2 regions of the Mesorhizobium sp. WSM4312 genome follow, and region 2 is predicted to be linked to the other one. Evidence: riboswitches for the same ligand, from Rfam matches in the RefSeq annotation. Region 2 holds a riboswitch; the other holds the start of a gene.

Region 1 (4,092 bases), on a different contig from region 2:
GCGCAGGAAGGTCATGACTTCGATGAGGTCGCGCGGCTCGACATGGATGGTCAGCTCGCCATAGGCGAGCACCGCGTCATTGACGCGACCAATCAGCCTTTCGCCGAGATAGGTCGACAGTTCGCTAAGGGATGCGGCCATGGATTTACCGTTCGATCGTGCCGGTGCGGCGGATTTTCTTCTGCAGGAGAAGAATGCCGTAGAGCAAAGCTTCGGCGCTCGGCGGGCAGCCGGGCACATAGATGTCGACCGGCACGACGCGGTCGCAGCCGCGCACCACCGAATAGGAATAGTGGTAGTAGCCGCCGCCATTGGCGCAGGAGCCCATCGAGATGACGTAGCGCGGCTCGGGCATCTGGTCGTAGACCTTGCGCAGCGCCGGCGCCATCTTGTTGGTCAGCGTGCCGGCGACGATCATGATGTCGGACTGGCGCGGCGACGCGCGCGGCGCGACACCGAAGCGCTCCGAGTCATAGCGCGGCATCGAGGTGTGGATCATCTCGACTGCGCAGCATGCCAGACCGAAGGTCATGAACATCAGCGAGCCGCTGCGCGCCCAGGTGATCAGCGCCTCGGTCGAGGTGACCAGGAACCCCTTGTCGGCGAGCTCATTGTTGATTTCGAGGAAGAAGGGATCGTCCTCCCCCACCGGCCGACCGGTGTTGGGATCGATGATGCCCTTCGGCTTCGGCGCGACGAGGGTGCCTGAACTGTCGTTCAATCCCATTCCAGCGCTCCTTTTTTCCATTCATAGGCAAAGCCGATGGTCAGCACTGCCAAAAACACCATCATCGACCAGAAACCGAGCATGCCGATCTTCGAGAAGGACACGGCCCAGGGAAACAGGAAGGCCACCTCCAGATCGAAGATGATGAACAGGATCGACACCAGGTAGAAGCGGATGTCGAATTTCATGCGGGCATCGTCGAACGAGTTGAAACCGCACTCGTAGGCGGAAAGCTTTTCGGGATCGGGATTGCGGTAGGCCACCAGGAACGGTGCGGCCAGCAGCGCCAGGCCGACGACCAGCGCCACGCCGATGAACAGGACGATGGGCAGGTACGAACTGAGAAGTGCGTTCATGCAGCGGCTTTCCGTTGGCGCCAATCCACTTTGATTACAGCACCGGACCTTAATGCGGAAGCGTGACAGATTAACCGCTGAACCGTTTTAAGGGGCCTATGCTGCAACGCGGCGAGGGTTAGCGCAGCACTTCCAGCGAAGCAAGTCAAACCTTGTTCAAAACGCCGGCCTGGACGGCATATCCGGAGAAACTGGTCCGATCCGCTCCTGTTTGATTTCCTTCTCTTTTTACTCCACTTTTCTCTCCTGACAGGGTTGCCGCAAAAACCCTGCTAGCATGGGCTGGAATCACCCGTCGGACCTCGGTCGAAACGCCCTTAGAGTGACAGCTGCATGAAGGAAAAGATCTCGCTTGCCGCGGCCCGGCGCATCGCTCTCGCCGCACAGGGATTTCTCGATCCCCGGCCAAATGGCACACCCGATCGCCGCCACTTTGCCCGTGTGCTCGCCCGCACCGGCCTGCTGCAGATCGATTCCGTCAGCGCGGTGGTGCGCGCGCATTACATGCCGCTCTATTCGCGGCTCGGCCCCTACCCGCTCGCGCTGCTCGACAATGCCGCCGTGACGCGCAAGCGCACGGTCTTCGAATACTGGGCGCATGAGGCCTCGTTCCTGCCGGTCGAGACCTACCCGCTGATGCGTTGGCGCATGCAACGCGCCGAACAGGGCGACGAGATGTATCTGGGCCTGGCCAAATGGGGCCGCGAGCATGCCGCCTACATAGAAGAGATCTACCGCGAGGTCGCCGCGCGCGGCCCGATCGCGGCTTCGGCGCTGGAAGGCCAGAAAGGTTCGGGAGGCTGGTGGGGCTGGAGCCATGCCAAGCACGCTTTCGAATGGCTGTTCTGGGCCGGCCGCATCACCACGGCGCACCGCCGCGGCTTCGAGCGCTTCTATGATCTGCCGGAGCGCGTGCTGCCGCAGGCGATCCTCGATCTGCCCGTGCCGGCCGCCGAGGACGCGCACCGCGAATTGCTGCGCATTTCCGCGCGCGCCCACGGGGTGGCGACATCAGGCGATTTGCGCGACTACTTCCGGCTGTCGCCGGCCGACATGAAAGGCCGGCTGGAGGAACTGGTCGAGTTGGGTGAACTGCTGCCGGTGCGCGTCGAAGGCTGGGACAAGCCGGCCTACCTTCATAAGGACGCCCGCCTGCCCCGGAAGATCGAGGCCCGCGCCTTGCTGGCACCGTTCGACCCAGTCGTCTTCGAGCGCTCGCGCTCGGAGCGGCTGTTCGATTTCCACTACCGCATCGAGATCTATACGCCCGCCGAGAAGCGCCAATACGGCTACTACGTCCTGCCCTTCCTGCTCGGCGATAGCATCGTCGCGCGCGTCGACCTCAAGGCCGACCGGCCTGCCAGCGTCCTGCGCGTCCACGCCGCCTACGCCGAGCCCAAGGCACCGCCGGAGACCGCCGCGCAGCTCTTCGAGGAACTGAAGCAGATGCAGGGCTGGCTCGGCCTTGAACGCATGGAAGTGACGCCTGCCGGCGATTTGGGCCTGGCGCTTGCCGACATCGCCATGTCGTAGCCGTGCGTTGACACCGCTGCCTGCAAAAGCCTAAATCCGCTCCAGACGGTCCCTTGCCCGCAACGGCAGGGGCTAAGAGGGAATGCGGTGCGAGGTGAAAAATCTCAAATCCGCGGCTGTCCCCGCAACTGTAAGCGACGAGCCAAGGCCAAAAGCCACTGGGATGTTCCCGGGAAGGCGGCACCCAAGGCGATAACCCGCGAGCCAGGAGACCTGCCGTCTGCGACAAAAGAATCCGATCGCCCGGCGGGTTTCCGGGCAAGGAGCCCGGTTTTTTGGACCAGAACGGCAGTTTTTCGGCTGGCACAGAGGACAATTCGTCCGCCGACGGCGAAGCCTTGGCCGGCGTCACGGTGATCGTCTGCGCCTCGTGCCGCGACGAGACTGGCTCCGACGCCCATCCCCGCGCCGGCGAACTCTTGGCTGACGACACGCGCCGCGCCGCATCTGATGGAAACATCCGCATCCACACGGTCGAATGTCTCGGCAATTGCAAGCGCCGGCTGAGCGCCGCGATCCTGCGCGACGGCTGCTGGAGCTACGTCTTCGGCGACCTGACCGTGACCAGCGGCGCCGACCTCGTCGCCGGCGCCAAACTCTTCGCCACCTCGACGGACGGCCTCATTCCATGGCGCGGCCGGCCTGCTTCTCTCAAGCGCGGCCTCGTTGCCCGCATTCCTCCCCTCGACTTGTTGAAGGACTGATCATGAGCGCTTCCGTCACCCGCGTCCCCTGCACCGTCGTCACCGGCTTCCTCGGCGCCGGCAAGACGACGCTGGTTCGCCATCTCCTGGAGAACGCCGGCGGCAAGCGCATTGCGATCATCGTCAACGAGTTCGGCGACATCGGCATCGACGGCGAGATTTTGAAGGGCTGCGGCATCGACACCTGCCCGGAGGAAAACATCGTCGAACTCGCCAATGGCTGCATCTGCTGCACCGTGGCCGACGATTTCGTGCCGGCGCTCGACCAGATCCTGTCGCTCAACCCGAAGGTCGACCACATCCTGATCGAGACCTCGGGCCTGGCTCTTCCCAAGCCGCTGGTCCAGGCGTTCCAGTGGCCAACAGTGAAGAGCCGCGTGACCGTCGACGGCGTCATCGCCGTGGTCGATGGTCCCGCACTGGCCGAAGGCCGCGTCGCCAACGACATGGACGCCCTGCAGGCGCAGCGTGCGCAAGATGACAGCCTCGACCATGACGACCCGGTCGAGGAACTGTTCGAGGACCAGATCGCCTGCGCCGACCTGATCATCTTGTCGAAAAGCGACCTGATGGACGCCGCCGGCTCGGCCCGCGCCAACGCCATCATCGGCGAACACTCCGCCCGTGCCGTGAAGATCGTGCCGACCTCGCATGGCAAGGTCGATCCCTCCGTGCTGCTCGGGCTCGGTCTCGCCGTCGAGGACGACATCGAGAACCGTAAGTCGCATCATGACGGCGCCTTCGACCACGAGCATGACGACTTCGACACCTT
Region 2 (4,092 bases):
CTGGTTCTGTTTCGACGGCCGTGTCGTTCCGCTCAGCTTGCGGACGAACTGAAGGGCTGCGTCGCGCACTTCGTCATTGGTTGCGGGCGGGTCAAAATTGAACAGGGTCTTGATGTTTCTGCACATCGCTTCCGTATCTCCTCTTGTCCTGGAGCCGTTTCAATCGGGACGAGCTTAATCCTCAACCATGATCGTGTCCAAAACCGGTAAGGCTGCTCCGTGCCTCAGTCCGCGTCGAGCGGCTCGGTTCCGACCGGCTTGCCGTCGCGCGACAGCCTGATCTTTTCGACCTTGTCCTCGGCCGCCTTCAGCAGCCGGTCGCAATGCGCCTTCAGCGCCTCGCCGCGCTCGTAGATCTTGATCGACTGGTCGAGCGGCACGTCGCCACGCTCGAGATCATCGACGATCTTCTCCAGCGCGTCGAGTGCCTGCTCGAAGCTCATCGCCTTGACGTCTTCGTTGGTTTCACCAGCCATCATTCATCCTTTCATCAGTCGCCCGACATGGGCGGCGACCGAAAATGCCAGTCCCTGCAGATCGTAACCGCCCTCGAGCAGGCTGACGAGCCGGTTGCCGCTGTGGCGCGCGGCGCGCTGCATCAGCTGGCCGGTCGCCCAGTCGAAATCGTCCTCGGTCAGGTTGATCTCGGCCAGCGGATCGCGGTGATGCGCGTCGAAACCGGCCGAGATGATGATCAGGTCAGGCGCGAAATTGTCGAGCGACGGCAGCACCCGCGACAGGAAGGCATCGCGAAACACCTCGCTGCCGGTCTGCGGCGCCAAGGGCGCGTTGACGATGTTGCCGGCGCCGGTCTCGGTCTTCGCGCCAGTGCCGGGATAAAGCGGCATCTGGTGCGTCGAGCAATAGAGAACCGAGGGATCGTCCCAGAAAATGTCCTGCGTGCCGTTGCCGTGATGCACATCCCAGTCGACGACGGCGACGCGCTCGGCGCCATGCTTCTTCTGCGCATAGCGCGCGGCGATCGCCGCCGTGTTGAAGAAGCAGAAGCCCATCGCGGTGGTCTTTTCGGCATGGTGGCCGGGCGGCCTTGCGGCGACGAAGACATTGTCGGCGCGGCCTGCAAAGACGTCGTCGACGGCGGCGTTGGCCGCGCCGATCGCGGCGATCACCGCCTGCCAGCTCTTCGGGCTGGCGGTGGTGTCGGCATCGATGCGGGCAATACCCTCCTCGGGAATGGCGGCACGCACACGGGCGACGAAATCGGCGGGGTGCGCGTAGAGGATGGTGGCCTCGTCGCCCTCCGGCGCCTTGGCACGATCGAGCGCGGCAAAAGCCTCGTCGTCGAGCACGCGCTCGATGGCGCGCAAGCGGTCCGGCCGCTCGGGGTGGCCGGGCGGCGTGATGTGTTCGAGGAAGATCGGGTGCGTGTAGAGACGGGTTGTCATGCTCCCTATCTAGTGCCCCGGCGCCGCGATGGCCATGCATTGCGGCTCGATCACTGGGGAAAATCGCGCCTGCGTCCATTGGCGCCGCTGCGGGGATTGGCGCGGCCGAGGCTTCGGCGTAAGGTCGCGCCACTGCCTGGTGCTCGCCGCGAGCGGGAGAATCGGGAACACGGTTGAATTCCGTGGCGTGCCCAACGCTGTGAGGGGGACCGCGCCGGTAAATGCCACTGTCGATGACGGGAAGGCACCGGACGCGGGTTGATCCCGAGCCAGAAGACCGGCCTGGCAGGCATCGTCATCCGCATGGTCAGGCGGCTGGCATCGGAGCAACGCGCGTCCAGTTGGATGCACAAAGTGCTCTGACGGTGTGGAACTATTGCAATCGCAAGGGGACGAGCGATGCCGGAACACATGACCGCTCCTGTGGGCGACGGATTTGACCAGACGGCGCGCGATGCGGTCTATCGCGCCATGTTCACGCGGCGCGACGTGCGCAGCCATTTCCTGCCCGACGCGCTCGACGACGAGGTGTTGGCCCGGCTTCTGCTTGCCGCCCATCATGCGCCATCGGTCGGCTTTATGCAGCCATGGAATTTCATCGTCATCCGCGACGCCGCGCGACGGGCAGAGGTGCGCGACCTGTTCCTGGCCGCGCGCGAACAGGAACTGCCTGAAATCGAGGAGGAACGACAGGCGCTCTACCGCAAGCTGAAGCTCGAAGGTATCTGCGAAAGCGCCCTCAACATCTGCATCACCTGTGACCGTCGGCGCTCGCAAGGTTCGCCACTGGGCCGCTGGCACAATCCGGAAATGGATCTCTACAGCACGGTCTGCGCGGTGCAGAATTTCTGGCTGGCCGCGCGTGCCGAAGGCGTCGGCGTCGGCTGGGTCAGCATCATCGAGCCGCAAGCGTTGAAGAGCCTGCTGGCCATTCCCGAGCATGTGACGCCCGTCGCCTATCTCTGCGTCGGCCGGGTTTCCGAGTTCGCATCCAAACCAGACCTGGAAACGCATGGCTGGGGCCGGCGGCTGCCGCTGCCCGACCTGATCATGAGCGAGACTTTTTGCGGGCAAGGCGAGGCGCCACTGAAATCGACCGTGGCCCGCCTCAACGCCTCCGATGTCGCGCCGGCGACGACCTGCCCAGCCGATCAGTTCGTCGCGCCGGCCGTGCCCCAGCGCGAGCCACCAAAGGAGGCCAGCGCCTTGTCCTTCAGCTCCCTGAACTTCGACGACGCCTCGGCCAGCCTGATATCCCAGGCCGGATCGGGCACCTGGCCGGCGATGGTCTTGAAATAGACCTGCATCAGGCAAGCGATGGCGAAGGGCTCGATGAAGGCCGCCTTGAAGGCCCAGGCAAAGACGATGGCAAGCACGAAGGCCCAGCCGGCGAGTTGTCCGGGCATGATGAAGAGAACGGCGCTGGCCGGAGCCAGCATCAGCAGGAAGATGACGAAAGACACGCCCCACATGATGACCGCCAGCCAGACGGCGTTCTTGACCATGGTCTTGCCGTTCTGGGCGTAGAGCACGACGCCTTGCCGCGCCGTCTCGAAGGGTGAGGACGAGTTGATGCGGATGTTGTAGCCGAGGATGATCTCGTCGACATAGGTGAGCGACAGGCGGATCACCGTGTTGATGAAGGAGACCAGACCGCTCAGGCCCGGAATGGGCAGGAAAGCAGCGATGCCGCCGAGCAGGCCGGTGATGGCGCGGATGGCGCCCTTGACCAGCTGGTCGACGACGAAAAGGATGTTGGCCTCGGCGAAACGCTCGGTCACGACCTGCCTGGCATAGGCGATCTGGTTCTGGCCGTCGGGGACATCCCGGCCGTCGATCAGATGGACCATCACGGCGATATGGCCGGCCTTGACGACGTAGAGGATATATTCGCGGATCCAATAGACGGCGATCGAAACCACGCCGAAGCCGACCACGCCGCCCCACAGGGCAAAGGACATCGGCCCGTCGGGATCCGTGGAGATATGGCCGACGCCATAGCCGACCGACGCTCCCGTGCCGGTCGCCACGATATAGGCAAGCGTGATGCCGAAATAGACGATCATGCGAAAGACAATGAAAGGCCAGGTCCGCATCATGATGGACACCGACCTGCCGATATCGAAATCCCACATGCCCGAATCTCCCCTCAGAGATGGCTGGGAAGGATGCGCTCACCCCGAGGATTGTCAATCATGAGCGGTGGACAGCGGTGCGCAACGGGGATTTAGCTCTGTTTCGACGCTGGTTTTCTGAGCAGTCCCTCGAGCAATTGCTTGAACGCCGCAACCACGATCTTCGACGTCGCTTCGGGGTCGTTCGAATTGGCGATCCGCTGCGCCGCCTGGCTGCTCGCCCCGTTGATCAGCCGCGCGGCGGTCTCGGGGTCGACGCCCGGGACGACCACCCCTTCCCCCTGCAGCGCGGTCAGATGATCGGTCATTGAACCGACGCAGGCATTGGCATTCGACCATTGCGCGGGATCGCCCAGTACGGCCGGACCGTCGCGGAACATGATGCGCTGGATTTCCGGCTCCAGCGCCATTTCGATATAGGTCGTGCACTCGTCGACGAAATGCTGCCAGCGGGTCGGCGCTCTCGACGCGACCTCATTGACCCGAGCAGCCATCTCGCTGTCGATTTCGGCGATAACCGCCTCCAGCAGTCCCTTTTTGTCGCCGAAATG

What was found. Region 2 has a riboswitch for cobalamin ahead of bluB (5,6-dimethylbenzimidazole synthase). Riboswitches for the same ligand answer to the same signal wherever they lie in the genome.
Region 1: it holds a riboswitch for cobalamin, as region 2 does, so the genes downstream of both, CK228_RS07240 (DUF1636 family protein) here and bluB (5,6-dimethylbenzimidazole synthase) in region 2, are expected to answer to the same signal.

The regions. Positions count from the first base shown of each region.
Region 1 is NZ_NSFU01000004.1:33,891-37,982, reverse strand. Features, by position in the region: gene CK228_RS07260 (NADH-quinone oxidoreductase subunit C) at 1-141, opposite strand, end outside; gene CK228_RS07255 (NADH-quinone oxidoreductase subunit B) at 146-727, opposite strand; gene CK228_RS07250 (NADH-quinone oxidoreductase subunit A) at 718-1,083, opposite strand; gene CK228_RS07245 (winged helix-turn-helix domain-containing protein) at 1,417-2,616, shown strand; cobalamin riboswitch at 2,646-2,852, shown strand; gene CK228_RS07240 (DUF1636 family protein) at 2,892-3,320, shown strand; gene cobW (cobalamin biosynthesis protein CobW) at 3,323-4,092, shown strand, end outside.
Region 2 is NZ_NSFU01000001.1:291,603-295,694, forward strand. Features, by position in the region: gene CK228_RS01345 (DUF2277 domain-containing protein) at 1-126, opposite strand, end outside; gene CK228_RS01350 (exodeoxyribonuclease VII small subunit) at 225-476, opposite strand; gene CK228_RS01355 (histone deacetylase family protein) at 480-1,406, opposite strand; cobalamin riboswitch at 1,527-1,707, shown strand; partial or broken gene bluB (5,6-dimethylbenzimidazole synthase) at 1,818-2,432, shown strand; gene CK228_RS01365 (hypothetical protein) at 2,558-3,541, opposite strand; gene CK228_RS01370 (TetR/AcrR family transcriptional regulator) at 3,634-4,092, opposite strand, start outside.